Regions from separate parts of the Streptomyces sp. Tek67B01 genome, predicted to be linked through region 1. Evidence: riboswitches for the same ligand, from Rfam matches in the RefSeq annotation. Region 1 holds a riboswitch; the other holds the start of a gene.

The links. A riboswitch is a leader RNA that binds a small molecule or an ion and turns the genes downstream of it on or off. The one in region 1 is predicted to bind S-adenosylmethionine.
Region 2: linked by a shared signal. The riboswitch ahead of thrC (threonine synthase) and the one ahead of ACV7NM_RS22990 (aminotransferase class V-fold PLP-dependent enzyme) in region 1 are both predicted to bind S-adenosylmethionine.

What each region holds. Positions count from the first base shown of each region.
Region 1 is NZ_JBUYUY010000001.1:5,115,709-5,130,226, reverse strand. Features, by position in the region: gene ACV7NM_RS23035 (GMC oxidoreductase) at 1-1,109, opposite strand, end outside; gene ACV7NM_RS23030 (glycosyltransferase family 4 protein) at 1,289-2,431, opposite strand; gene ACV7NM_RS23025 (hypothetical protein) at 2,456-3,574, opposite strand; gene ACV7NM_RS23020 (C40 family peptidase) at 3,599-4,642, opposite strand; gene ACV7NM_RS23015 (C40 family peptidase) at 4,881-5,918, opposite strand; gene ACV7NM_RS23010 (NYN domain-containing protein) at 6,219-7,583, opposite strand; gene ACV7NM_RS23005 (hypothetical protein) at 7,624-7,863, opposite strand; gene ACV7NM_RS23000 (rhomboid family intramembrane serine protease) at 8,013-8,738, shown strand; gene ACV7NM_RS22995 (Lrp/AsnC family transcriptional regulator) at 8,735-9,016, shown strand; gene ACV7NM_RS22990 (aminotransferase class V-fold PLP-dependent enzyme) at 9,429-10,835, opposite strand; SAM riboswitch class IV at 11,048-11,164, opposite strand; gene trpD (anthranilate phosphoribosyltransferase) at 11,354-12,418, opposite strand; gene qcrB (cytochrome bc1 complex cytochrome b subunit) at 12,584-14,215, opposite strand; gene qcrA (cytochrome bc1 complex Rieske iron-sulfur subunit) at 14,212-14,518, opposite strand, start outside.
Region 2 is NZ_JBUYUY010000001.1:3,348,915-3,363,432, forward strand. Features, by position in the region: gene groL (chaperonin GroEL) at 1-126, opposite strand, end outside; gene ACV7NM_RS14990 (cold-shock protein) at 450-656, opposite strand; gene ACV7NM_RS14995 (MoaD/ThiS family protein) at 1,053-1,331, opposite strand; gene thrC (threonine synthase) at 1,373-2,647, opposite strand; SAM riboswitch class I at 2,665-2,823, opposite strand; gene ACV7NM_RS15005 (glucosyl-3-phosphoglycerate synthase) at 3,032-3,982, shown strand; gene ACV7NM_RS15010 (alpha,alpha-trehalose-phosphate synthase (UDP-forming)) at 4,074-5,510, shown strand; gene otsB (trehalose-phosphatase) at 6,134-6,985, opposite strand; gene ACV7NM_RS15020 (DUF3263 domain-containing protein) at 7,019-7,255, opposite strand; gene ACV7NM_RS15025 (extracellular solute-binding protein) at 7,354-8,664, opposite strand; gene ACV7NM_RS15030 (ROK family protein) at 8,874-9,806, shown strand; gene nagA (N-acetylglucosamine-6-phosphate deacetylase) at 9,806-10,969, shown strand; gene ACV7NM_RS15040 (1-phosphofructokinase family hexose kinase) at 11,071-11,991, shown strand; gene ACV7NM_RS15045 (hypothetical protein) at 12,235-12,699, shown strand; partial or broken gene ACV7NM_RS15050 (IS481 family transposase) at 12,863-13,229, opposite strand; gene ACV7NM_RS15055 (CBM35 domain-containing protein) at 13,509-14,518, opposite strand, start outside.

The sequences.
Region 1 (14,518 bases):
ACCGTGTCCCAGAGGTGGTTGGCGCGGGCGGTCATGACGTTGCCGTTGTGGCCCCAGCCCAGTCCGACCTTCTCCCCCAGCGCGGGCAGGGTCCCCGTCTCGCGGGCGCGCAGCAGGATCTCGGTGGTGCCGAGGCTGCCGGCCCCGAGGAAGAGCTGCGCGCAGCCGAGTTCGCGGGTCTGGGTGACCCGGCCGGTGAGGTCGATGGTGCGTACGGTCAACACGTAGCCCCCGGACGGGTCCTGGCGTACGCCGACCACCCGCTGGAGGGTCTCGATGGTGACGTTGCCGGTGCCGAGGGCGGCGGCGAGGTAGGTCTTGTCGAGGCTCTTCTTGCCTCGGTTGTTGCCGTAGATGACCTCGCCGGCCAGGGCGGATCTGGTGGCGGTGCCGGCCGCCTCGCGCTGCATGTAGGCGAAGTCGTAGACGTTGGGCACGAAGGTGGTCTTGAGCCCGGCGTTGTGTGCGTGTTTGCGGGAGATCCGGGCGAAGCGGTACCACTCGGTGGACTCGAACCAGGCGGGGTCGATGTCGTTGACGCCCAGCATGGCGCGGGCGCGGGGGTAGTAGGTGCCGTACATCTCGTCGACGTCGACACGCGGCAGGACCTCGGTGAAGTAGGACCGGCGGGGCGTGGGCGACATGCCGCCGTTGACGAGCGAGCCGCCGCCCACCCCGCGCCCGACGTACACGGACATGCCGTCGTAGTTCACCCGGTCGAGGACGCCGGGGTAGGGGTCGATGTCGCGGTTGACCACGTCGAGCCAGAGGAACTGCGCGAGCGGGGCCTCGGTGCGGTCGCGGAACCACATGGAGCGCCGGTCCGGGGCGGAGGTGGAGGGGAACACCTTCCCGTCCGGGCCGGGGGTGTCCCAGAGCCGCCCCATTTCGAGGACGACGGTCCGCACGCCGGCCTGCCCGAGGCGCAGGGCGGCGACGGCGGCCCCGTAGCCGGACCCGACGACGATGGCGGGGGCGTACTGGGCGGCGGGCGGCTCGACGGCGGCGGCGGCGGCGGACGACAGTCCGATCCGGGTGAACCCGAGGACGGCGGCGGTCTGGAGGGCGCCTACCCCGAGGAGTTGACGGCGCGTCAGGTTGGGTGTCATGGGCGCATCATGAGCGGGTTCCGCCCAACCGGCCATAACCCGCACCGACACTTATGTGAGTGACAGTCGGACATGGCTCGACCGTAGTCGCGCCCCGTCCGACCCCGCCCGCTTCGCCGGACCACGCCCCATGATCGACCGCGAGGTGCGAGAATTCGCCCCCGCCCCGCGTCCGGGCCTCACAGCAGCTCGCGGAGCCTCTCCGCGAGCAGGTCCCAGCGCCACTTCTCCTCGACCCAGGCCCGGCCCCGCTCGCCCATCCGGCGGCGCAGCTCCGGGTTCAGGAGCAGGGTCACGATCCGGTCCGCGGCCTCGGCCGGCTCCCCGCCCCGGACCACATAGCCGGTCTCCCCGTCCAGGACGGCGTCCGGCGCCCCGCCCGAGTCGCCCGCCACCACGGGCAGGCCCGTGGCGGAGGCTTCGAGGTAGACGATGCCGAGGCCCTCGACGTCGAGGCCGCCGCGCCGGGTCCGGCACGGCATCGCGAAGACGTCCCCGGCGCCGTAGTGGGCGGGCAGCTCCGCCCAGGGCACCGCCCCGGTGAAGACCACCGAGTCCGCGACCCCCGTGGAGGCGGCCAGCGCCCGCAGGTCCGCCTCGTACGGGCCGCCTCCCACGATGAGCAACGCCGCGTCCGGCACCGCCGCCAGGATGCGCGGCATCGCCTCGATCAGGGTGTCCTGCCCCTTGCGGGGCACGAGCCGGGACACGCACACCACCACCGGCCGGTCGGTCAGGCCCAGCCGGGCCCGTACCGCGGCCCCGCCCGATCCGGGGTGGAACGTCTTCTCGTCCACGCCCGGCGGCAGTTGCGTCATCCGCGCCGCCGCCCCGTCCGTGAGCGCCGAGGCGATCCGGGTACGCGTGTACTCCCCCAGGTAGGTGAGGCTGTCGGTGCCCTCGCCGATCCGCCGCAGCAACTGCCGGGCGGCCGGTAGCTGCGCCCAGCCCGCCTCGTGCCCGTGCGTGGTCGCGACGATCCGCCGGGCGCCCGCCCTGCGCAGCGCCGGACCCATCAGGCCCAGCGGGGCCGCCGCGCCGAACCACACCGACGCGCAACCGTGTTCGCCGAGGAGTTCCACCGCGCGCCGGGTCACGCGGGGCGTCGGCAGCAGCATCGTCGTACGGTCGCGCACCACCTGGAACGGCTGCTCCGCGTCGAAGGCGGCGGTCGCCGCGCGGCCCTCCTCGTCGTGCTTCCAGGTGGAGGCGTAGACGACGATCCGGGCGGGATCCAGCCGCAGGGCCATGTTGTGCAGGAAGGCCTGGATGCCGCCCGGTCGCGGCGGGAAGTCATTGGTCACGATCAGCGTCTTGTGCATCGCCAGCCAACGTACCCGACGCCCCTATGCGAGCTCCTCCCGCAGGGCCTCGCGCCAGGTCCGGGTCAGTTCGGCCCGGTCCACCCCGAGGGTCTCGTCCAGGGCCGTCGGCAGCGGTGCGCGGCCCGCCTCCTCGTATAGCCGCACCAGGGCCGCGTCGCCCCACTTCGCCGCGATGAGCCGGCAGGCGAGCCAGGCTCCCTCGTACGACCGCGCCAAGGCCTCCGGGGCACCGCCGAAGGCGAAGTCCCCGTCCGCGGGCAGCGCGCCCGGCAGGTCGCCCCGCCGCACCGCGCGGGCCAGCTCCGGCGCGGCCTCGGCCGGGGGGTGGCCGCCGGCCCGGTACGCGGCCCAGTCCGCGAAGCCCTCGGACAGCCACAGCGGGGTCTTCGCGGTCGTCGCGGCGCGGGTCGCCACATGGGTCGTCTCGTGGGTCAAGACGATGCCCCGGCCCGCCTCCGACAGGCTCGCGTACCCCTCCGGGTTGATCACGACCCGGTCGGCCGGGGCGGGCCCGGATCCCACCCGGCCGGTGGTGACGGCGCCCATCCCGCGGTAGGCGTCGGCCGGGCGGCCGAGCAGCGCCGCCATCGCGTCGAGGGTCGCCGGGGCGAGCACCACCACCCGGCCCGCCCACGGTCGCGGCCAGGCGGCACTGACCGCGGGCACCGCCCGGTCCGCCTCCGCCGCGATCCCGGACAGCGTCCCCTCGTCCCGGCCGACGCCCAGCACCAGCGCGTGCGCTCCCCGTACGACCGTCACCGCGCCCTGGTCCCAAAGCTGCGGCGGCGCTCCCGGCGCGGGGCGGTCGGCGGCGACCCGCCATCCGTCGGCGCCGCCGCGCACCAGCTCCACCTCGCGCGGGGCGTCCGCCGCGGCGCCGTCGTAGCCGACAAGGCGGTAGTGCAGCACCGCCCGCGCGAAGGCCCGCGCACCGTCCCGACGCACCGAGGTGACCTCGTACGACCATCCCTCCAGCGGGATGCCGGCGAGCCGGGCGGGCGGCGCCGCGGCCCAGTCGGCGACGGCCTTGCGGACGGCGGGGACCGTCGTGTCGGCGGCCGGCGCGGCGCAGCCGGTCGCCGGCGCGCACAGGAGCGGGACGAGCGCGAGGAGGCGTACGAGGCGACGACCGGGGGGCATCAGCCGATCGTACGCACCCGCCCGTCAGGGCCGGGTCACCGAGGACACCGGCATCATCCCGACCGGGTCGTAGCGCACCCGGGCCCCCGGGTAGGGCGCGTGGACGACCTGCCCGTTGCCCACGTACATGGCGACGTGGCTGGCGTCCGAGCGGTACGTCACCAGGTCCCCCGGCTGCGCCTGTGACAGCGGCACCCGCCGGCCGGCGTACCGCTGCTCCTGGGAGGTGCGCGGCAGGGACACCCCGGCCTGGCGGTAGGACCACACCATCAGCCCGGAGCAGTCGAACCCGGAGGGCCCGGTCGAACCCCACACGTAGGGCCGGCCGATCGCGGCGCGGGCCGCGCGCACGGCTGCCGCGGCCCGGGACGAGGAGGGGACGGCCGAGGACAGGTCGGGCAGCGCGTCGGGGCGGTCCTCCGAGCGCGAGGCCCGCTCGAAGTCGGCGCGCTCCTCGGACGGCATGGCGTCCAGCAGCCGCCGGGCCTGCGCGAGTTTCGCCGTGACTTCCCGCTTGTGCTCGGCGACGTCAGAGCGCAACGCCTCCAACTCCGCCAGTTTGACGGAGGCCTCCTGCCTTTCCTGGCCGAGCCGCCGCTGCTCCTCGCGCAGTTCGGTGAGCTGCCGGGCCTGACGGCCGCTGAGCCGGTCGAGGACGGCGGCCTTGTCGAGGTAGCCGTCGGGGTCCTCGGACAGCATCAGCGCGAGGGCGGGGTCGAGACCGCCGGAGCGGTACTGGGCCCCCGCGAAGGCGCCGAGGACGCCACGCATGGTGTTGATGCGGTCCTGGCCGCGGGCCACGGCGTCCTGCGCCCGGCTGATCTCGGCCCGGAGCTTGCCGGCCTTCTCGTCGGCCTCGTTGTAGCGCTCGGTGGCCTGCTCGGCCTCCTCGAAGAGCCGGTCGACCTGCGCGCGGGCGCCCGACGGGGGCTCCTGGGGCAGGGCCGGGGCCGCGCTCGCTACGGCCCCCGTCAGGGCGACGGCGGCGCCGGCCGCGGCGGCGGTGAAGGCGGTGAGCTTGATGCTCCGGTCGAGGCCGGTGAGCCCGGGCCGGCGATGGGACGCCACGTGAAACCGCTCCCTTGCGCTGCGCGCAGCCCGGGTCCGCCCCCCGTGGACGGCCGTGTGCCGGGTTCCGCGCTGGCAGACAGTAGCCGCGCCGCCGGGCACCGGCCAACGACCGTCCGGGGGTGCGCACGACGACGCCCCGCCGGAGACGCAGGTCACCGGCGGGGCGGGGGGTCAGGGCGGCGCCGCGCGATTCGCTCGGATGGGCGGTGTAGGGCGCGTCCCGGGGGTGTTCGGCTCAGCCGACGCGGACGCCGAACTGGAACGGCATGTCGTCCATCGGCTCGTACTTGACGCCGCCGTTCGGGGCCGGGTGGGAGGCGTGGAGGACTTGGCCGTTACCCGCGTAAAGGCCCACATGGTGCAGGTCGCTGAAGAAGAAGACCAGGTCACCGGGCTGGAGTTCGCTCCGGCCGATGCGCGTGCCGTCGTTCACCTGGGTGAAGGTGGTACGGCTGATGCTGACGCCCGCCTGCGCGTAGGCCCATTGCGTCAGCCCCGAACAGTCGAAGGAGTTGGGGCCGGTGTCGCCCATGTGGTAGGTGGCGCCTTCCACGGACGCGGCGGCGGCGAGGGCCGCCCCGGCCCGGCCCGAGCCCTTCGCGGCGCCGCCGCCACCGCTCGCGCTGCGGCTGGCCCGGCTGCTGCTCGCGCCGTCGGCACTGAGCTGCGCCCGGTCCTGCGCGCTCAGGGTGTTCAACTGGGCTTGGGCCTGGGCGAGCTTGTCCTGCGCGGCCTTCTTCTGCTCGCCGAGCTCCTTGCGGGTGGCGTCGAGGTCGGCGAGCTTGCCGGAGGCCTCTTGGCGCTGCTGGGCCAGGAAGCGCTGCTTGGCCTGGATCCTGCCGATGGTCTCGATCTGCTTGGCGCTCAACTGCTGGAAGGTGGAGGCCTTGTCGAGGTAGCTCTGCGGGTCGTCGGAGAGCAGGAGCGTGAGGGACTGGTCGATGCCGCCGGTGCGGTACTGGGCGCTGGCCATCGAACCCAACGTGTTGCGCATGTCGTTGAGTTCGAGCTGGCCGCGCGCGACCTGGTCTTGGAGCTGCCCGATCTCCTTTTCGAGCTTGTCCTGGCGGTCCTTGGCGCCGTCGAACTTCTCGGTGGCCTGCTCCGCCTCGCCGTAGAGGGCGTCGACCTTGGCCTTGACCTCGTCCTTGTTCGGCTTGTCGGGGGCGGCCATGGCCGACTGCGAGGAGAGGGCGACAGCCGCTGCGGCGAAGGCGGTGAGCGCGGTCACGCGCGAGCGGCTCGGCTGCTTGGGTCGACGGTGGGACGCCACGAAGGCGAGCTCCTTCTTCCTCACGCCGCCGGAACGGAACACCACACGTTCGGGCAGCACCTTCGCCGTCACCCCGAATGAGTGACCTACCGCACGAAGGTTTGAACAGACCCTAGTGACCCGGCTGTGATCAGTTCAAATCCTCGTGAGCAAAAAATCGGCCCCACACCGACTTCTTCACCCGCTCCCAACGCTGGGTGCCGGGGACTTGACGGTACGTTCCCACGACGCACCGCCAATTCCGGCATCGCGGACGGTAATTGTCGAGAACGGTCGATCCACCACGACCGCGGGCGAACGTCATGAAACGCGCGAAAGCCGCTTCAGCAACAAGGCGGACGTAACAGGACGGGCTCCGGACTTCGCCACGCCGTCCGCGACCTCGCGGTCGGTGGACACCACGACCACCGGGCGGCCGGGGGGCTCGGCCCGCACCAGTTGACGGATCAGCTCGTCCGCCGTGACCCCGGCCTTCGAGAAGAGCACGCGCACGCCGCGCGGCGGCGCGAGGAGCACCGGCGCGGCCAGCTCGGCGCCGTCGAAGACACAGGTCATCTCGGCGCCCGTCTGGGCGGCCAACATCGACAGCCCGCCCAACAGCCGCAACCGCTGCTTCTCCAGCGGCATCGTCGGGTAGCCGGTCTTCGTCACGTTGTAGCCGTCGACCACCAGATGCGCCTGGGGCAGCGCCAGCAACTGGTCCAGCAGCGCCGGATCGGTCTCGGACAGGGCCCGCGCCGCGATGTCCTTCGGCGTCATCCGGCCGGGCTCCACCGCGTCCACCGTGTCCGCCGGCCGCGTGGAGACCGGCGGCAGCGCCAACTCCCGGCGCAGCCCGGCGGCCGCGTCCAAGACGGTGTCCAGCAGCAGCCGCAGCCTCATGTCCTCGATGCTGCGTCCCTCCCGGGTGGCCCGGCGCGAGGTTTCCAGCGCCGACTCCACCTCCGCCAGCCGGGACTTGAGCCGGCGGCTCTCGCTCTCGGCGGCGGCGACCCGGGCGGCGGCGTCGCCGCGGATGCCGTCGACCTCCGCGGTCAGCTTGCGCAGGGCCGCCTCGCCCCGCTTGACGTCGCTCTGGGCGCTGCGCAGCTTGCGCTGAAGCGATTCCGCTTCCTTGCGGACCGCGTCGAGCTCGGCCCGCACCTGCTCGCCACCCGAGCGTTGCGACGCGCGCGCGTGGGCCAGTTCCTCGCGCAGACGTTCCAGCTCGCGCCGGGTCTCGTCACCGACCCGCTCGGCATCGGCGCGTTGGACCTCCTCGCCGGCGGCGGCCACCAGCTTGACCCAGCCGGAGGGCCGCAGGATGTACGCGGCGGCCGCCACGTCCTGCGGGTCGGCCGCGGCGGGCGGGGCACCGCACTCCAGCGCCCCGGCCAGTTCCGTCTGGGCGTCACGGAGCTTCTCGGCGACGCGCCCGCGGAACACGGGGTCCGTCTCCACGGCCGCGGCCATCGCGTTCCCGGCGAACTTGGCCCGTCGGGTCGGGGTGAACCGGGCGTACTGGCGCAGCTGCGCGGGCAGGTCCGCGACCGTCAGACCGCCGAAGGCGTCCGAGACGAGCGCGATGACCCGGCGCCGGACGCCTTCCGGCAGCGGGCGGTCGAGCACCTCCGCGGCGTCGCCGGCCGCGTCGGCCGGCTCAGCGCCGCTTGCTGGCTCCACAATCCGTCACCCCTACCGTGATCTACTGTGGGCCCGGCTCCCGTCAGGAGTCCGCGCCCGGCCTGTCCACGAGCTCGATCTGGTCCACCGCGTTGCACCAGCGGCAGCGGACCGACTCGATGGTCTCATTGACCACCTCGCGCTCCTCGACCGTGGGCTCCCCGGCGAGGTCCAGGTGGACGTACTCGACGACCTTCGACGAACGGGTGACGTCGAAGCGCGTGAGGTTGCCGCACAGGGTGCAGCGCCACCGGGTGGTGTCGGTCGGCAGGGGAACCGTCATCAGGCCGCTCTCTCCTTCGTAGCTCTTTCAATTAAAGCCGCCCGCCGCAGCCGTCGGGGCGTGTGACGGCCTTTTCCGCGGACCGCAGCACGTAACCCTACGGCCTGGCACCGCCCGGACGGGGGCTCTGCTGCGTCATGCTCTGTCTCATGATCGTAAGGTGGCAGGCTGCCCTCGGGGAGGCCGTGCGGGGCCCGGTGGTCACCCGCGCGCTGATCGCGGGCTGCTGTGTGGTGTTCGTCCTCGGCCCCGCCTCGGGGCTGAACCCGGTCTACGGGACGGGTGACCTGTTGTTGGAGACGGGGACCGCGTACTTCCGGCGCTGGGGCGTGGTCCCGGACGAGCTGTTCGGGGGGACGGCCGGGGCCCTGCTGACACCGCTGACGGCCCTGTTCGTACACGGGAGCTGGCTGCACCTGCTCGGCAACATGCTGTTCCTGTACGTGTTCGGCGCGATGGCGGAGGAGCGGATGGGCCGCCCGGCGTTCCTCGTCTTCTACGTCGCCACGGGCTACCTGGCGCTGGCGGCGTACGCGGCGGCCAACGCCTCCTCCGACCAGACGCTGGTCGGCGCGTCGGGGGCGATCTCGGCGGTGCTGGGAGCGTTCCTGTGCCTGTTCCCGCGGGCCCGGGTGACGAGCCTGTTCCCGTTCCTCTTCTTCCTGCCGCTGCGGTTCCCCGCGTGGATCGTGCTGATGTTCTGGTTCGTCCTGCAGTGGCTGGCGGCGCACCGGGCGGCGAGCGGACCGGGGGTGGCCTACCTGGCCCACGTGGTGGGGTTCTCCGTCGGGTTCGCCTACGCCTGGGTGCGCTATCGGCGTACGACTAGAGTGAGGCGACCAGCGACGGCCAGCGAGGGAGACAGCCAACCGTGATCACCGCGATCGTGCTCATCAAGACCAGCGTGGACCGCATCCCCGAGATCGCCGAGTCCATCGCGCAGCTGGACAGCGTCAGCGAGGTCTACTCCGTCACCGGCACCTACGACCTCATCGCGCTGGTCCGCGTCGCCCGCCACGAGAACCTGGCGGACATCATCCCGGGCCGCATCAGCAAGATCCCGGGCGTGGAGGCGACGGACACCCACGTGGCGTTCCGCACGTACTCCCAGCACGACCTGGAAGCGGCCTTCGCCATCGGCCTCGACGCGTAGTCCCGCCGGGGTTCTGCCGGGCGGGGCTTCCGCCCCGGCCCCCGCGCCTCGGCGCCGGACCGCCCCCGCCGGCCTCCGGTCCCGCCTCACAGCTCAGGCCGGCTCTCCCCCGGCCGGGCCACCCGCCCTTCGCCGGCCGGAAGACGTACCCGCGCAGCTGGCCGCCGAGGCCGCGGTCGCCTCCCCATAGCCGCCCAACGGATCGCACTCCGCAGCGCGGATCACCGCGTAAGTGTCACGGCCCCGGAGCCGTGGGAGCGCGGGGCAAGCGGTTTGCCGACCGCCGCGCGGCGTCGACGGACGGACCCAGCGGCGACGGACGGAGTCCGGCGCAGCGGCACGAAGCCCGGGAGGGCCGCCAAGGCCGAACGGTGCGAGGGCGCGTCAGGAAACGGTGCGGTGCGAGGGCGCGTCAGGACACCGGCACGCAGCGGCCCTCTTCCGTGCGGTAGCTCCACTTCGCCCCGTCCGCGACCAGTTCCCGTACCGCGCGGACGAAGCGGTCCACGTGTTCGTCCGGGGTGCCCGCGCCGAAGCTGACGCGGATCGCGTTGAGCGACCTCTCCCCCGGCGCCACCTCCGGCGCTCCGCACTCGCCCTGGGCCTGCGGCTCGCTGCCCAGCAGCGTCCGCACCAGCGGGTGGGCGCAGAACAGGCCGTCGCGGACGCCGATCCCGTACTCGGCCGACAGCGCGGCGGCGAAGTGGGAGCTGTTCCAGCCGTCCACCACGAACGAGATGACGCCGACCCGCGGGGCGTCGTCGCCGAACAGGGACAGCACCCGGACCTCCGGGACCCCCGCCAGGCCCTCGCGGACCTTCGCGATCAGCTGCCGCTCCCGGGCGACCAGACCCTCGAAGCCCGCCTCCGTCAGCGCCCGGCAGGCGGAGGCGATGGAATAGACGCCGATGACGTTCGGGGAGCCGGCCTCGTGGCGGGCGGCCGTGGTGTGCCACTCGACGTCCACGCCGCCGTCCTCGCGCCGGGCGACCTTGCGCGAGGCCCCGCCGCCGGCCAGGTAGGGCTCCGCCTCCTGGAGCCAGTCGGCCCGCCCCGCCAGCACGCCCGATCCGAACGGCGCGTACAGCTTGTGCCCGGAGAAGGCGACCCAGTCCACGTCCAGCTCCCGCACCGACACGGGGTGGTGCGGCGCCAGCTGGGCGGCGTCCAGGACGATCCGCGCGCCGTGGGCGTGCGCCGCCGCGGCCAGTTCCCGCACCGGCCACAGCTCACCGGTGACGTTGGACGCGCCGGTGACGCACACCAGCGCCGGACCGTGGGGGTCCCGCGCGGCCAGCGCCCGCTCCAGGGTGGCGACGGCCTCGTCCGGCGTGCGCGGCGCGTCGAGGTAGGTGACCTGAGCGTCGCCCCACGGCAGCAGCGAGGCGTGGTGTTCGGTCTCGAAGACGAAGACCTGGCAGCCGGCGGGGAGCACGGCGGCGAGCAGGTTGAGCGAGTCGGTCGTGGACCGGGTGAAGATCACCTGGTCGCAGGGGCGGCAGTCCAGGAACTCCCCGACAGTGACCCGGCTCTGCTCGAACAGGTCGGTGGAGAGCTGCGAGAGGTACCCCGCGCCGCGGTGAACGCTGCCGTAGTACGGGGCGTACGCGGCCACGTCGTCCCAGACCCGCTGGAGCGCCGGCGCGCTGGCCGCGTAGTCCAGGGCCGCGTAGGTGACCTCCCCGCCGGTGACGAGCGGGACGGTGACGTCCCGGCCGAGTACGGCCAGCGGCTCGGCACACACGGCGTCGGCGGAAACCAGGTCGTCGGCGTGTTCCACGCGGGCGTGCTCGGCGGTGGCGTTCAGGGATGCGGACATGGCGGTATCTCCCGGCAGGCAGGGCTGAATGGCTTCGGGTTCTGCCCGTACGCGGGTACGGCTCGGCGGCCGTCCGGGGTACGGGGATGCCTCGGGGTCCGGGTACGCGGAAGCGACCCTGTTCCGAGGGTGAAGAAGGGGCGGAGACGCCCTATCGCATTCGCTTGCTCACGGAAAACGCTCCTCGAGGACCAGGATCCCTGGTGTCGAGGGATCCGCGCTTGCCGTAGACCTCACTGCCTACGGCCTGGTCATCACCCGGGGCACCCCGCCACGGAAGGAGGGTTGCCGGACAGCGAGCCGGGGCCAAAACGCTGTCACTCGTGACCTGGTCAGCATCCTGCCACAAGATCCCTCACGCGCAAGACCCCGGTCCGCATGCTGGACCGGGGTCACCTCTTTCACGCCGTTCTCGCACCGCTCGGCCGCAGCGGGCCTCCCGGGCCTCGAACGGCTGCGCCGGCCTCCGGCCGCCGAACCCGTGGCGGGATGGGCCCCGTCCGCCGCCCGGCCGGTGCCTACGCGTTGCTCGCCGCCACCCAGCGCTCCAGGGCCGCCCGGGCCGCACCCGAGTCGATGGCCTCGGCCGCGCGGGCGATTCCCGCCCCGATCTGCTCCTCCAGGGAGCCGGTGCCCGGGTCGAGCGCCACGAGGGCGGCCGCCGAGTTCAGCAGCACCGCGTCCCGTACCGGACCGGTCTCGCCCGCCAGCAGCCGACGCGCCACGTCCGCGTTGTACGAGGCGTCCTCGCCCCGCAGCGCGGAGACGTCCACGAGGTCGATCCCGACGTCACGCGGGTCGAAGGGCTGCTCCTTCACCGCGCCGTCGCGCACCCACCACACCCGGGACGTGGCCGTCGTCGTCAGCTCGTCCATGCCGTCGTCGCCGCGGAAGACCAGGGCCGAGGAGCCACGTTCGGCGAGCACGCCCGCCACGATGGGTGCCACGCGGGCGTCGGCCACGCCGGTCGCCTGGGCCCTGACCCGGGCCGGGTTGGTGAGGGGGCCCAGGAAGTTGAAGGTGGTCCGGATGCCCAGCTCCTTGCGGGCTGCGGCGACGTGCCGCAGCGCGGGGTGGAACTTCACCGCGAAGCAGAAGGTGACGCCGGCCTGCTCCGCGACCTCCACCACCCGTGCCGGGGTCAGGTCGAGGTTGACGCCGAGCTTCTCCAGGACGTCGGAGGCCCCGCTCGCGGAGGAGGCGGCCCGGTTGCCGTGCTTGACGACCTTGGCGCCGGTACCGGCCACCACGATCGCGGACATGGTCGAGATGTTCACCGTTTTGGCCCCGTCGCCGCCGGTGCCGACGATGTCCACCGTCCGGCCCGGGACCTCGATCAGGTTGGCGTGCGCGTACATGGCCCGCACCAGGCCGTTGATCTCGGCGACCGTCTCCCCCTTGGCCCGCAGCGCGACGGCGAAGCCGGCGATCTGGGCGTCGGTGGCTTCCCCGCGCATGATCCGGTCCATGGCCCATGCCGTGTCGTCGGTGCTCAGGTCCCGGCCGGTCAGCAGGGCGTCGAGTACGCCGGGCCAACCGCGGACCGCCACGCTGTCGCCGCCTGCCGGGGTCACAACGTTCATGGTCCGCTCCTGCTGCTCGGGAAAGTTCCACGTCGAATGGGGTGAGGAGCCCAGCCTATCCAGCCTGGGCGGACGGCAAAGAGCCCCGTCCAGACCCTGGACGGGGCTCTCGCCGTGGCGACACCAGGATTGACCTGAATCAATCCCTCAAGCGGTCAATCGGGATCAGTGGTGGCCGTGGCCGCTCTGGATCTCCTTGTACTCCTCCGCCGTGGGCTTCGGAATCTGGTTGTTCTCCGCGTAGAAGCCCTTGCTGAGCTTCGCGCGGAGCTTCTCCGTGGCCTTCGGCTTGCGCTCCACGCCGTTCTCGTCGACCGTCGGGCCGAGTTCGATCGGCCGGTACTGCTCGTGCGAGGTGAGCGTGTGCAGCTTCGCCTGCGGCAGCGGCTCGTGGACCTCGACGAACTCACCGTGCGGCAGCCGCTTGATGATGCCGGTCTCGCGACCGTGCAGCACCTTGTCGTGGTCCCGGCGCTGGAGGCCGAGGCAGATGCGCTTGGTGGCGATGAAGGCCAGGACCGGGACGACGAAGAAGCCGATCCGGACGAACCACGTGATGTTGTTGATCGAGAGGTGGAAGTACTGCGCGAACATGTCGTTTCCACCGCCGATCAGCAGGACGATGTACTCCGCGATCCAGGCGACACCGAAGGCCGTACGGGTCGGGACGTTGCGCGGGCGGTCCAGCAGGTGGTGCTCCCGCTTGTCCCCGGTGACCCAGGACTCGATGAACGGCCACACGGCGATCGCGCCCAGCACCAGCGGGAAGAGCAGCAGCGGGATGAACACGCCCAGGACGAGCGTGTGGCCCCACAGGTTGATCTCCCAGCCCGGCATGGCACGGATCAGGCCTTCCGGCATACCCATGTACCAGTCGGGCTGCGCGCCGGTGGACACGTGGTCCGGGCGGTACGGGCCGATCGCCCAGATCGGGTTGATCGAGGCGAGCGCCGCGATGGCCGCGATGACACCGAAGACCAGGAAGAAGAAGCCTCCGGCCTTGGCCATGTAGACCGGCAGCAGCGGCATGCCGACGACGTTGTTGTTCGTCTTGCCGGGGCCCGCGTACTGGGTGTGCTTGTGGTAGAAGACCAGGATCAGGTGGGCCACCAGCAGGCCCATCATGATGCCGGGCAGCAGCAGGATGTGGATCGAGTAGAACCGCGCGACGAAGTCGCCGCCGGGGAACTCGCCGCCGAAGAGGAAGAACGACAGGTACGTGCCGACGATCGGCACGGACAGGATCGCGCCCTCCATGAAGCGGACACCGGTGCCCGAGAGGAGGTCGTCTGGCAGGGAGTAACCGGTGAAACCGGTGAACATGCCGAGGACCAGCAGCAGGAAGCCGAAGAGCCAGTTGACCTCACGCGGCTTGCGGAACGCGCCGGTGAAGAACACGCGCATCATGTGCACGACCATGGCCGCGACGAAGATGAGCGCCGACCAGTGGTGGATCTGCCGGATGAGCAGACCGCCGCGGACGTCGAAGCTGATGTCCAGCGTCGAGGCGAAGGCCTCGGACATCTGGACGCCCTGCATCGGCACGTACGGGCCGTGGTAGACGACCTCGTTCATGCTCGGGTGGAAGAACAGCGTCAGGTACACACCCGTGAGGATGATGATGATGAAGCTGTAGAGGCAGATCTCACCGAGCATGAAGGACCAGTGGTCCGGGAAGATCTTGCGCATGTTCGACTTGGCCAGGCTGTAGATGCCCAGGCGGCCGTCGGCCCAGTCCGCTACCCGCTCGCCGGCGGGCGCCTTGCGCTGACTGTCGGTGGTGGTGGCAGTGCTCATCCGCGCTCCCAGAATGCAGGACCGACGGGCTCTTCGAAGTCGCCGCGCGCTTCGAGGAAGCCTTCGTCATTGACGCCGATCCGCAGCTGCGGAAGCGCGTGACCAGCGGGGCCGAAGATGACTCGGGCGCCGTCGGAGAGGTCGAAGGTGGACTGGTGGCACGGGCACAGCACGTGGTGCGTCTGCTGCTCGTACAGGCTGATCGGGCAGCCGACGTGGGTGCAGATCTTGGAGAAGGCCACGATGCCGTCGTGGGACCACGCCAGCTCCTGCTTGTCCTTGATGTCCTGCGGCTGGAGCCGG
Region 2 (14,518 bases), 1.8 Mb from region 1:
CTTCTTCTCAAGGACGACGTTGCGACCCTTGGGGCCAAGGGTGACCTTGACGGCGTCGGCGAGCTGGTTCATGCCACGCTCGAGACCGCGCCGGGCCTCCTCGTTGAACGAAATGATCTTGGCCATCTGAAGTGGTCCTCCAGGACTGGGGTGGATTGCTCCTGGACCGCGCCCGCGCCCGCGACGGACGGCCTGCGAGCCCGGCGGTTCCTTCCCGCCGGACCCTCGGGCCTCACCGACCCGGTCCTCGTTTCAGTAGCACTCTCGACTGGAGAGTGCTAACGCCAATGATTAGCACTCGACCCCGTCGAGTGCAAGCGGCTTCGGGCAACGCCGGGCGAAGTCCCCGGCCGGGACGCACGAGGGGCCCACATCCCGTGTCCGGGATGTGGGCCCCTCGTGCGTGTGTGGTCCTGAGACCTGTTGCGTCGGTGGTCGATCGCGCCGGGTCAGCCGAGTGCGAGCTTGACCATGTCCGCCTGAGGACCCTTCTGGCCCTGCGAGATCTCGAACTCGACCCGCTGACCCTCTTCAAGGGTGCGGTACCCGTCCATCTGGATGGCGCTGTAGTGGACGAACACATCCGCACCACCGTCGACCGCGATGAAGCCGTAGCCCTTCTCCGCGTTGAACCACTTGACGGTGCCCTGAGCCATGCCTAACTCCCCTATTACTGGCCCTTGCGCAGGACCGCACTTCGCGGACCCGGGTCAGAACTTGCGCCGGAACGCCTCGACCGCGGCTGAATGTATCCGCACCGGTGCTGTCTGCAACAGGTCATTCCGACGAGAATTCCGGACAAGAAGGAATAGGGATATCAAGCGAAATTTACGCATACTCCCGGGCAACTCGGGCCCGACATCAGGCACCAAAGGCCCATACCAGGCTCGCATGTTGACTCAATGTCAACCATCCGGTGGCCCGCTCATATGCGGCGGGCAAGAACAGCGGAGGGGACTTCCCCAACTCTACCGCGCCCAATCAACCAGAATTGCCCCCTCCGCTTTTAGCGGAGGGGGCAATTCAGGGATGTGGTGTCGGTGACCCCGGTGTCAGCAGCCGCCCGCCACGGCGGGGATGATCGAGACCCCGGCGCCGTCCGGCGTCGCCGCCTCCAGGCCGCCCTCGAAGCGCACGTCGTCGTCGTTGACGTAGACGTTCACGAAGCGGCGCAGCTTGCCCTGGTCGTCCAGGACGCGGGCCGCGATGCCCGGGTGGTTCTTCTCCAGGGACTCGATGACCTGGGAAAGGGTCGCGCCCTCGGCGGGCACCTCGGCCTGGCCACCGGTGTAGGTGCGCAGGATGGTGGGGATGCGGACGTTGACGCTCATGGCGCTACTGCCTTTCCGGGAACAGGGGGGTGGGTCGGACCTCAGGCCAGGCCGGCGGCGCGGAACGCGTCCAGGCTGGGGCGGATGGTGGCGGTCTGGCCGCTGTCGGCGGCCACCGCCTCCAGGGTCTTGAGGCCGTCACCGGTGTTGAGGACGACCGTGGTCAGCGAGGGGTCGAGCTGCCCGTTCTCGATGAGCTTCTTCGTCACGCCGACGGTCACACCGCCCGCGGTCTCGGCGAAGATGCCCTCCGCCCGCGCGAGGATCTTGATGGCTTCCACGACCTGCTCGTCGTTGACGTCCTCGACGTAACCGCCGGTGCGGCGGGCGATGTCCAGGACGTACGGGCCGTCCGCCGGGTTGCCGATCGCCAGGGACTTGGCGATGGTGTTCGGCTTCTGCGGGCGCACCACGTCGTGACCGGCCTTGAAGGCGGTCGACACGGGCGAGCAACCCTCTGCCTGCGCACCGAAGATCTTGTACGGCTTGTCCTCGACCAGGCCGAGCTTGATCAGCTCCTGCAGACCCTTGTCGATCTTCGTCAGCTGTGAACCGGACGCGATCGGGATCACGATCTGGTCGGGCAACCGCCAGCCGAGCTGCTCGCAGATCTCGTAGGCCAGCGTCTTGGAGCCCTCGCCGTAGTACGGGCGCAGGTTGACGTTGACGAAGCCCCAGCCCTCGCCCAGCGGGTCTCCGATGAGCTCGGAGCAGAAGCGGTTGACGTCGTCGTAGTTGCCCTCGATGCCGACGAGGTCGCCGCCGTAGACACCGGCCATGACGACCTTGCCCTGTTCCAGGTCGTGCGGGATGAACACGCAGGACCGGAAGCCGGCGCGGGCTGCCGCGGCGCCGACGGCGCCGGCCAGGTTGCCCGTGGAGGAGCAGGAGAGCGTGGTGTAGCCGAAGGCACGGGCGGCCTCGACGGCGATGGCCACGACGCGGTCCTTGAAGGAGTGCGTCGGGTTGCCGGAGTCGTCCTTGACGTAGAGCTTGCCGGTGACGCCGAGCTCCTTGGCCAGGTTGGCCGCGTCCACGAGCTTGGTGAAGCCCGGGTTCAGGTTCGGCTTGGACGCCACGTCCGCGGGGACGGGCAGCAGCGGGGCGTAGCGCCAGATGTTGTCGGGTCCGGCCTCGATCGCGGCGCGCAGCGCCTCCGGATCACCGGTGGGCAGGTCGTAGGCGACTTCCAGCGGTCCGAAACACTCGACGCAGGCGAAGATCGGGCCGAGCTCGAAGCGGGTACCGCACTCACGACACGAAAGGCCGGTGGCAGGTCCGAGATCGACAGAGGTGGCGACAGTCTGTGCAGCCATGATGGCGAGGCCCTTTCTCCTCATCTTCCCCATGGCGCACTTCGCCATGAGACGGAATTGGCACCTTCCCTAGCCGGGGACCTCGCTGACGTCGCCGTGGTGCGCGATCGCGAGAACCGACTGGAGGGTTGCCGGGGCTTCAACGGGCCGTGTCCCTCTGCCCCTCTGGATGAGCGGTATGGCACCGGGCCGCGCGCTCTGTGGCGCACCCGGGCATTTGTGCACGAGGACCCCGGCATGCCGTGGTCCTTCGCGTTGTTCAAGACTGTAACCGAAGGGCCGGGTGGTTGAGACAGCCGTCCGAACGGCGAGATGGATCATATTTCGCCCGAAAACCACCGCCCGATCCGTCCGCCCCGTCACCGATCCCCTGGAGTGTCCGAAGTGCTGGAAGAGGTGGAGCGCTGGCTGGCCGACCGGTCCTGGTCCGCCGCCGACCGACCGCTCGCCCAGCTGCTCGACCGCAAGCGCGCGTCGGGAGCCACGGTCAGCGTGGTGCTGCCCGCGCTCGACGAGGAGGCCACGGTCGGGGCGATCGTCGAGGTGATCCGGCGCGACCTGATCGAAGGATTGCCGACCCCCCTGGTGGACGAGCTGGTCGTGGTCGACTCCGGGTCGAGCGACCGTACGGCGGAGGTCGCCGCGAAGGCCGGTGCGCGGGTCGTGCACCGCGACGAGATCCTGCCGCGGCTCCCGGCGGTGCCCGGCAAGGGCGAGGTGCTGTGGCGCTCGCTGCTCGCGACCACCGGCGACATCGTCTGCTTCGTGGACGCCGACCTGCGGGACTTCTCCTCCACCTTCGTCTCCGGCATCCTCGGCCCGCTGCTGACCGAGCCGGACGTGCAGTTCGTCAAGGCGATGTACGACCGGCCGCTCGGCGACGCGCCGGGGCAGGGCGGCCGCGTCACGGAACTGGTGGCCCGGCCCCTGCTCAACCTGCACTGGCCGCGGCTGGCCGGATTCGTCCAGCCGCTGGGCGGCGAGTACGCCGTACGGCGCTCCCTGCTGGAACGTCTCCCCTTCCCCGTCGGCTACGGCGTGGAGCTGGGGCTGCTGGTGGACGCGCTGCACACGGTCGGGCTGGACGGGCTGGCGCAGGTCGACGTGGGCGTACGGCTGCACCGCCACCAGGACGGTCAGGCGCTCGGCCGGATGGCCGCGGCGATCTACCGCACGGCGCAGTTGCGGCTCTCGCGCGGGCATCTCACCCGGCCCGCGCTGACCCAGTTCGAGCGGGGCCCGGACGGCTTCGTACCGCGGACGCACGCCGTGGACACCGAGGAAAGGCCGCCGATGCTGGAGATCCGGGAGTACGCGGTCCGCCGCGTGGCGTGATGCGGCGTGATGCGGCGTGGCGTGGCGTGATGCGGTGTGGCGTGACGCGGCGGCGGGTTTGAGGCGCGTGCGGCGGGGTTAGGTTCGCGGCATGGCTTCCCAGGTACTCGTCGCCGCGAACCGCGGCCCCCTCTCGTACGCCCACGCCCCCGACGGCACCCTCAGCGCCCGGCGCGGCGGAGGCGGTCTCGTCTCCGGTCTCTCCGCCGCGCTCGCGGAGCAGCCGGACGCGGTGTGGATCTGCGCGGCGCTGTCGGAGGGCGACCGGGAAGCGGTGCGGCGGGGGGTTTCCGAACCCGGCGTCCGGATGCTGGACATCGATCCCGCCGTGTACGACGCCGCGTACAACGGCATCGCGAACTCGGTCCTCTGGTTCACCCACCACCACCTGTACGACATCCCGCGCGAGCCGGTCTTCGACGCGGAGTTCCGGCGGCGCTGGGACGCGTACGTCCTGTACAACCGTGCCTTCGCGGACGCGCTGGCGGCGGAGGCCGACCAGGGCGCGGCGGTGCTCGTGCAGGACTACCAGCTGGCGCTGGTGCCGGGCATGCTGCGCGTCCTGCGGCCCGACCTGCGCATCGCGCACTTCACGCACACCCCGTGGGCCTCGCCAGACGTCCTGCGGATGCTGCCGCGGTACGTGGTGGAGGAGCTGACGTGGGGGATGCTCGGGGCGGACCTGCTGGGCTTCCACACCGGGGAATGGGCGCGGGCGTTCTTGTCGGCGATGCCGTTCGACGGCGCGGAGGGCAGCGCGGAGGAGGTCCGGGAGGGGACCGTGGAGCACCGCCGGGAGTCGGGGTGGGCGCGGCGCACGACCGAGGTACGGGCGTTCCCGCTGGGCGTGGACGGGGACGACCTGCGGGCGCTGGCCCACCGGCCGGAGGTCGACGACAAGCTGGCGGGGCTGCGGGCAGAGGTCGGGGACCGCAAGTCGATCGTCCGGGTGGACCGGACGGAGCTGTCCAAGAACATCCTGCGCGGCCTGCTGGCGTACCGGGAGCTGCTGACGACGCACCCGGAGTGGCGCGAGCGGGTGGTGCACATGGCGTCGGCGTACCCCTCGCGGCAGGACCTGGCGGTGTACCGGGAGTACACGGCGGCGGTGCGGGACCTGGCGGCGGAGATCAACGCGGAGCTGGGGACGGCGGACTGGCAGCCGGTGCTGGTGTCGGTGGAGGACGACTTCGCGCGCTCGCTGGCGGCGTACCGGATGGCGGACGTGGCCCTGGTGAACCCGGTGCGGGACGGGATGAACCTGGTGGCCAAGGAGATCCCGGTGGTGTCGGAGGCGGGGTGCGCGCTGGTCCTGTCGACGGGGGCGGGGGCGTACGAGGAGCTCCGCTCGGACGCGCTGACGGTGAACCCGTACGACGTGTCGGAGACGGCGGCCGCGTTGCACGCGGCGCTGTCGATGCCGGAGGCGGAGCGCGCGGAACGCACGAAGCGCCTCGCGTCGGCGGCGACGGCCCTCCCACCGACGGCCTGGTTCACGGCCCAACTGTCGACCCTCCGCGACGCGTAACGCCGCCGCCCTGCCCGACGCACGGCCCGGCGTGCGCCCTGACCGGGGCGAGCCCGACGGGACCGGCGCGCGACCCTGACCGGGGGGACGGCCGGGCGCGGGACGGTGCGCGGCTTGATCGTCTGCGGCGCCACCGCGCAAGCGCCCCCGGGCTCCGCCCGGGCCTTGCGGGGCTCCGCCCCGCCCCCCGCGCCTCAAACGCCGGCGAGGCCGAAAATACCGGCCCCACCGGAGCACGAGGCTGAACCTGGACGGAGCCCAAGGCCGGCCCCGACCCAGCCGCCGCCTCAGCCGCAGGGCCGGGACTTCCCGGCCTGGCCGGCGCTTGAGCCGCGGGCCCGGGCACTCCCAGCCTCGCCGGCGATTGAGGCGCAGGTCTGAGCGGAACCCAGAACCCCCAACCCGGCTCACGGCTGAGATGCCGACCGGGCAAATCCAGCCCCGCCGGCGATTGAGGCGCGGGTCTGGGCAGAGCCCAGGGCCCCGGTTCCGGCCGGCGCACGCGGCACGGACCCCGGGTACACGCAGCGGTACACGCAGCCTCGCCGGCGATTGAGGCGCGGGCCTGGGCGGAGCCCAGAACCCCCGGCCCCGGCACCCCGCAGGGACCGGTACCCCGCAGGTCAGCCCCGCAGGGCCGCCGCCAGGGTCGCGAGGAACGCCGCGACCTCCGCCGGTCCCGGGAGGACCAGGTCCGCGCGGGACGCCAGTTCAGGGACCTCCGACGAGCTGCACACCAGCAGCCCCGGCAATCCCTCCGCGCGCCGCTTCTCGACGGCGGCGTACGCCGCCAGGTCCCCCAGGTCGTCGCCCGCGTACAGCACCGCCTCCGCGCCGACCTCCTCCAGGTACTCCGTCAGGGCGACGCCCTTGTCGACACCCGGCGGCCGCAGCTCCAGCACCGCCCGCCCCGGCTCCACCATCAGTCCGTGTCGGGCCGCCAGCTCCGCCAGCGGCGCCCGCAGCGCTTCGAACGCCGCCTCCGGGTCCTCGGCGCGCCGGGTGTGGACGGCCAGTGCCCGGCCCTTCTCCTCGATCCAGGTCCCGCGCCACGCCCCGATGGATTCCAGGAACCCGGGCAGCTCGGCCCGTACGGCCGCCACCCCCGGATGCTCGGCGGGCGCGTGGACCAGCCCGCTGACGGCGTCCCACCGCTCGGCCCCGTAGTGCCCGAGGACCACGAGGTGTTCCAGGCCCGGGACCCCCGCGAAGCCCCCGTGGCGGACGGCGACCCCGGCCGGCCGGCCGGTGACGACCGCCACGGACAGCACCTCCGGCGCGAGCGCGGACAGCGCCGGCACGGCGTCCGCGTGGGCGCGCGCCTGGTCGGGGTCGGGAACTATGTCGGCGAGGGTGCCGTCGAAGTCGAGGGCCACCACGGATCGGCGCGGCGCGCGGAGGAGGGCTTCGAGTCCCTCGCGTCCGGCGGCGGTGGCGGGCACGGGCATCGGCATATCGTGCGCATTGCTCCCCATGGGGAAGACCCTAACGGTCCATTCGTACGACTGCTATCGCCGGGCGCGCTGTGCCGCGCGGATTCTGCGGAGCCGGTTGACCGTGCCGGGGGCGTGCTCCAGGGCCCGCGGATCGTCCATCAGGGCGTTGAGCAGCTGGTAGTACCGGACCGGGGTCATCCCCAGCCCTTCCCGGATGGCCCGTTCCTTGGCTCCGGGCCCCGACCAGGTGCGTCCCTCGTACGCGAGCACGGCGGCCTCGGCGGCCGTCAATCGCCCGTCGTCCGTCATACGGCCAGATTAACGCCGTCCACCGACACGCCCCCGGCCGGACCCGAACGCCCCCGGCCGGACCCGCCCAGACCCACCCGGCCCCGGCCGCCGCCGCCTCAGCGGTCGCCGTCGGCCTTCCGCGCCGCGTCGGCGATGCCGCCCAGCACCTTCTCCGGTTGCCCGCCCGGCTGGACCACCTTGCCGATGTTCTGCTTGACGTCCTCGCTCACCCCGGCCCACGACTTCTTGCCGACCGGGTACAGCCGCGCGGTCGGCAGCGCCGTCAGGAAGGTCTTGAGCTGCGACGCCGAGCCCCCGCCGCCGGCCGCGGCGGCTTCCATGGCCCGGTAGCCGCTGGTGGTGACGGGCAGCAGGTCGTACTTGTTGGTGAAGGCCGTCACGTTCTTCGCCTCGTACAGGTAGTCGAGGAACTTGCCCGTCTGCGCCTTGTGGCCGTTCTTGAACGCCATGACCCAGTCGGCGACGCCCATCGTGGGGTGGTCGGTGCCGTCGGCCGTCGGCATGGGCACCATCCCGAACTTGATCCCCTTGCCGCCGGCCTGCTTGAGCAGGGTCGGGTGGCCGTTGAGCATGCCGACCTCGCCGCGCGCGAAGGCGTCGAAGGCGGCCTGCCGGTCGAGCTTGCCGGGCTCGACGGGACCGGTCAGGCCCTGACCGACCATCTTGTCGCGCAGGAACTCGAAGGTCTTGACGTTCTCGGGGGAGTCGATCTCGTAGCTGTCCTCGTTGTCGGTGTAACCGCCCCCGCCCGACAGCATCCACATCATCGACTCGGCCTGTGCCTCCTCGCGGCCCAGCGGCAGCGCGAGGGGGGTCGGGACGCCCGCGGCCTTGAGCTTCTTGGCGGCCGCTTCCAGGTCCGCCCAGCTCTTGGGCTGCCAGCCGCCCTTGGCGTCCTTGGGTATGACGCCGGCGTCGGTGAGCAGCTTCTCGTTGTAGAAGAGCAGCCGGGTGCTGGCGACGAAGGGCATGCCGTACTGGGTGTGCCTGACCTTGCCGGCGTCGGCGAGCGGCCCGAGGAAGTCGGCCTCGGTCTGCACGGAGAGCAGTTCCTCGGCGGAGTACAGCTTCCCGGCTTCCGCGTAGTCGGCGTAGGCGCCGATCTGCGCGATGTCGGGGGCCTTGTGGGCCTTGACCATCTCGGCGACCTTGGCGTCGACCTCGGTCCAGGAGTAGACGCTGACCTCGACGTTGATCCCGGGGTGGGTCTTCTCGAAGGAGTCCCCGAGCTCCTTCCAGTAGGCGGCGGAGGAGTTCTGTGGATTGTCGCCGTAGTCGGCCGCCACGACCCGCAGGGTCACGTCGTTGTCCCCGGTGAGGCCCAAGGCTCCGCAGCCCGTCAGCGTCACGACGGTCAGACAGAGCGCGGCCCCGGTCGCGGCCAGGCTCAGGTAACGGCCCTTCACAGTTCTGATCCACCCCTTGTCGTACCTACTATTCGTCGTAAGGTCTACACCACTTTCCGGCTGCTTCACATCCGGAACGCGCCGCTCGCCCGGACCGTGTCCGGACCGTTGTGGGAGCGGGCTCCCGGATTCGTATGGCTGCTCAACATTCCTCCCAATGGACTAGACCTTTGCCTCCCGAGCACGCGAGACTGTCCTCTGTGAAACCCGTGAAACACGTCATCGCCCTCGATGTGGGCGGCACCGGGATGAAGGCCGCCCTCATCGCCGAGGACGGCACCCTGCTGCACGAGGCGCGCCGCGCCACCGGTCGCGAGCGGGGCCCCGAGGCCGTCGTCGAGACGATCCTCGGCTTCGCCGCCGACCTCCTCGCGCACGGCCGCGAGCACCTCGGCGAGGCCGCCTCGGCCGCCGGCGTCGCGGTGCCCGGCATCGTCGACGCCGAGCAGGGGACCGCCGTCTACGCGGCGAACCTGGGCTGGCGCGACGTACCGATGCGCGAGCTGCTCGGCGCCCGCCTCGGCGGCATCCCGGTGGCCCTCGGGCACGACGTGCGCACGGGCGGCCTCGCCGAAGGCCGGATCGGCGCGGGTAGGGGCGCCGACCGGTTCCTGTTCGTCCCGCTCGGCACCGGCATCGCCGGCGCCATCGGCCTGGCCGGCCGCATCGAGGCGGGCGCCCACGGCTACGCGGGCGAGATCGGTCACATCGTGGTCCGTCGGGGCGGCCCGGCTTGCGGCTGCGGTCAGCACGGCTGCCTGGAGACCCTCGCCTCCGCCTCCGCCGTCAGCCGCGCCTGGGCCGCCGCCTCCGGCGACCCCGACGCGGACGCCGCGCACTGCGCCAAGGCCGTCGAATCCGGTGACGCCCGCGCCCGCGAGGTGTGGCTGGCCGCCCTCGACGCCCTCGCCGACGGCCTGGTCACCGCCATCACCCTGCTGGACCCGCGCACGGTGATCATCGGTGGCGGCCTGGCCGAGGCGGGGGAAACCTTGTTCACACCTCTTCGGACGGCCGTCGAGGAGCGCGTGACGTTCCAGCGGCTGCCCGAGATCGTTCCGGCGGCCCTCGGGGACACCGCCGGATGCCTGGGCGCAGGGCTGCTCGCCTGGGACCTACTCGCCACGGAGGTACCTGCCTGATGGCCGCAAGCACACAGAGCACTGTTCTGTCAGGTGCCAAGGTGGTGCTGCCCACCGGGATCGTGGCCGGCGGCCGCGTCATCGTCGACGGCGAGCGGATCGCGGGCAGCGCCGCCCCGGACACCCCCGTGACCGACCTCGCCGGGCACTGGATCGTCCCCGGCTTCGTGGACATGCACAACCACGGCGGCGGCGGCGCCTCCTTCACCTCCGGAACCGCCGAAGAGGTCCTCAAGGGCGTACGCACCCACCGCGAGCACGGTACGACCACTCTGGTCGCCTCCACCGTCACCGGCGAACTCGACGAACTGGCCCGCCGCGCCGGGCTCCTGGCCGAGCTGACGCAGCAGGGCGAGATCGCGGGCGTCCACTTCGAGGGCCCCTTCATCAACGCCTGCCGCAAGGGCGCCCACAAGGCGGAGCTGCTCCGCGACCCCGACCCGGCCGAGGTCCGCAAGCTGGTCGACGCCGCCCACGGCGCCGCCCGTATGGTCACCCTCGCCACCGAACTCCCCGGCGGCCTGGACTCCGTACGCCTGTTGGCCGAACACGGGGTCATCGCCGCGATCGGCCACACCGACGCCACCTACGACCAGACCCGGCGGGCCATCGACGCGGGCGCCACCGTGGCCACCCACCTGTACAACGCGATGCCCGGTCTCGAACACCGTGCCCCCGGCCCGATCGCGGCGCTGCTGGAGGACGAGCGGATCACCGTCGAGCTGATCAACGACGGCACGCACCTGCACCCGGCGATGCTGGAACTGGCCTTCCACCATGCGGGCGCCCACCGCGTCGCGCTGATCACCGACGCGATGGACGCGGCCGGTTTCGGCGACGGCACCTACCATCTCGGGCCGCTGGAGGTCGAGGTCAAGGACGGGGTCGCCCGCCTCGTGGAGGGCGGCTCGATCGCCGGCTCCACGCTGACCCTGGACACCGCCTTCAAGCGCGCGGTGACCGTCGACAAGCTGCCCGTCGAGTCGGTGGTCCAGGCGATCTCCGCCAACCCGGCCAAGCTGATCGGCCTGTACGACCAGGTCGGCTCGCTGGAGCCCGGCAAGTACGCCGACCTCGTGGTGCTGGACGCCGAATTCGGGCTCAAGGGCGTCATGCGGCGCGGCGAATGGATCGTCAACCCCGGCGTCGACCCCGGCGCCTGAGAGGCCGATCGGCTGGACGGGAAGGGCCGTCGCGCCGCCGGACTGGGCGGACGGCCCGCGGTTTGGCATGATCCCGGCACACACCAAGACCGGGGCTGACCATGATCCTCACCGTGACCCTCAACGCCGCACTCGACGTCACCTACCGGGTGCCTCGACTGCTCCCGCACACCTCGCACCGGGTCACCGGCGCGACCGAACGCCCCGGCGGCAAGGGCGTCAACGTCGCCCGCGTGCTCGCCGCGCTCGGCCACCGGGTCACCGCGACCGGGTTCGCGGGCGGCGCGGTGGGCGCGGTCGTACGGGAACTGCTGGCCGCCGACCCCGGCGTGACGGACGCCCTGCTCCCCTGCGCGGGCACCACCCGGCGCACCCTCGCGGTGGTCGACGAAGCCTCCGGCGACACCACGCAGTTCAACGAACCGGGCCCGCAGATCACTTCCGCGGAATGGACGCGCTTCCAGTCCCGCTACGAGGAACTCCTGGCCGGGGCCCGCGCGGTCGCGCTCTGCGGGAGCCTGCCGCCGGGCGTGCCCGTGGGCGCGTACGCGGTACTCGTCCGCACCGCCCGCGCGGCCGGCGTCCCCGTACTGCTGGACACCAGCGGCGAGGCGCTCCGCCGGGGCGTCGCCGCCCGCCCCGAGATGATCAAACCGAACGCCGCCGAGCTGGCCGAACTGACCGGCTCCCGCGACCCGCTGCCCGCCACCCGCGACGCCCGCCGGCGCGGCGCCCACGCGGTGGTCACCTCCCTCGGCCCGGCCGGGCTGCTCGCCGCCACCGCCGACGGCACCTGGCAGGCCGCCCCGCCCCGCCCGCTCACCGGCAACCCCACCGGCGCCGGTGACTCCGCCGTCGCGGGCCTGCTCTCGGCCCTGACGGAGGGTCTGGACTGGCCCGCCCGCCTGACCCGCGCCGTGGCCCTCTCGGCGGCCACCGTGCACGCCCCGGCGGCGGGAGAGTTCGACCCCCGCACCTATGAACAGGTACGGCACGCCATCTCCGTCACCGGCAGCAACTGACCGCCCCACTGAGGCGTCCGGGAAGGTCGTCGACCACCTCGCCGAGCAGCTGGACATCGCAGACACCTCGGCGCTGAGGGTAAGAAACGGTTATGAGACCGAAGACCCGCTCTAGCTTCTGAACGACCGTCAGTGCCGCTCTGTGCTTCTGCACTTGACAGCTGCTACAGGGGCAGGCCCGGAAGGCCGGTCGGGCTAAGATCAAAAGGTCATTTGATCTTAGAAGACACGAGGCTGAATCACGTGAACCGAATCGCCCGAAGGGCACTCGCCATCATCACCGGGGTGGTGGCCGTCTCCACTCTGGCCGCGGTCCCCGCTCAGGCCCAGACGATCTCGTCGGGCTCCTGCGGCGCGGGCTACTACTACCAGGACGCCTACCCACTCGGCGACGATCAGGGCGCTACCGGTGCCGGCGTCATGTTCCTTTACTACAACAGTTCCAATGGTGTGAACTGCGCGATCCTCCGCCGCGACCAACAGTTCTCTGTCACCGACGGCATGAACATCAGCATCGAGGACACCAGCGGCAATAGCGACATCGATGGCCAGCGGGCCTACACGAACTACGCGGGCCCGGTCTACCTCCGCGCCCCTGGCAGGTGCATCAAACTCTGGGGCTCTATCACAGGCGCCTGGGTTAGCCCCGGCTCCTCCTACCTTGTGAAGACACACTCCGAGAGCACGGGCTGGGTCCACTGCGGCTAGCACGCCGATGAAAGATGTCGGACTCTGGCTCTGCCGCGTGTGCGGTGGGGCCAGACCCTTCCGAGAACTGACCCCCTCCAGCCTGCTCCCTAGGTGTGTTGCCCGGACAGGTTGGTGACGCGGCCAGCTGGGGTTTGGCCTGCGATGCAGGTGTGGGGTCAGGGGCCAGGAGCGGCATTCCGTGACGGACCAGGATCCGGTGGGCGGTCGAGGGTGCGATTCCACAGCGGACCGCCAGCAGCAGAGGTCCGATGCGGTGCTCGCGTCGTAGTCGCAGGACGTGTTCGTCGGCGGCGGCCGGGGTTTGGGAAGGCTGGTGGTGGCGGTGGCTGGAACGGTCGCTCATTCCGGCGATCCCCAGGGTCCGGTAGCGGGCGGCGGCGTGTGGCTGACCTGGCAGCGTTCCGCAGCCCGTCGGACAGGTCAACCGTCGTCCACGACACAGCAGGCCAGACGAAGTCGCCAGTAGGCGTCAGTGGGGCATTCCGGCGGGATACGAGGGCCTCCCGGGCCGGTGGAGATGTCGCAATCCACACCAAACTGGGAGGCCCTCACCCATTTCAAGAACCCAACACGCGTGTCACCAACGTCCCCGGACAACACACCTAGGTCCTGGCGGCAGCGGTCATCCCGCAGACGGTGCGCGGCCCTTGCTAGGCCGTCCAGAACCTGCAGTGCGACCTGCGGGAGAAGGCCGCGTACCGTCTCCTGCACAACACCGAGTTCGACTCTCCGCTACCGGCCCAATTCCACCGCCGCCTGGCGCGTTCCGCCGTCGACGGCCCGTGGCGCCCCCACTCTGCGACAGGTCAGCGCTTGGTGTGCCCCTGTCCCAAGTAGAGCTGATCGAAGATCGCGTCGCACTGGTTGCCTGCCTCGCAGGAGATCTTCAGCGTGTTGGTGCCCTTCTTGAGGTCGATCCACGCGAACGTGCGAGTCCAGCCCTTTTCCCAGGCGCCGGCTTCGGCCTTGGCGAAGTTCGCCAAGTTGAGGGACTGTGTTGGGCTCTGCCCGTTGACCGTGAGGGTCACCTTGGCATCCTTTCCGGGCACTGCATAGTTCACGAACAGCGTGTACTCCCCGGCAGCCGGTATGTCCACGGTCCAGGTCAGCGCCGCGCCCGGCTGGTTGAAGTTGCCGACGTACTGGCCGCCCGTGCTCTTCGCACCGGGCACCGTGCTCGTCAGCGCCGCACCGCCGGTCAGGGTCATGCCGGAGCCCGAGGCGTCCGCCTTGGGCAGCGGCGCCTCCGAGGGCTGTCCGGAACCGCTCGGCTGCGGACTCGGCGAATTGTTCTGGGGCGCGCCCGACTGCTGGCTCTGGCCGTTCGCCTGGTTCTTGTCCTTGCCCTTGTCGCCGAAGGCCAGGGCCGCGCCGATGCCGATCGCGACGGCGGCCACCACCGCGACCGCCGCGATGAGCAGCCCGCGGCGGCTCGACCCTCCGCCACCGCCGTGCCCGCCGTGGCCCGGGGCCGGGTGTGTCTGCGTCTGCTGCTGCGGAACGGCGTAGCCACCGGCCTGGAGCGCCTCGGGAGCCTGGTACTGGGCCTGGTAGGCCTGCGGACCCGGCTGCGCCGGACCCGGCTGGTACGGGACGGCACCGCGCTGGCCGCGCCGATCGCCGACCGTGCGCACCTGGTTGTACGAGGTACGGGGGACACCGGGCTGTGCACCGCCCTGCCCACCGGCCGCGGGGCCGGGGTATCCGTACCCGCCGGGGGAACCGGGCGGGGTGGCACCGGCAGCCTGGCCGTCCGCGTAGAGGTAGCCGAACGGATCTTCGTCCTCGGGCTGGTTCGCCCCGCCGTGCGGACCGC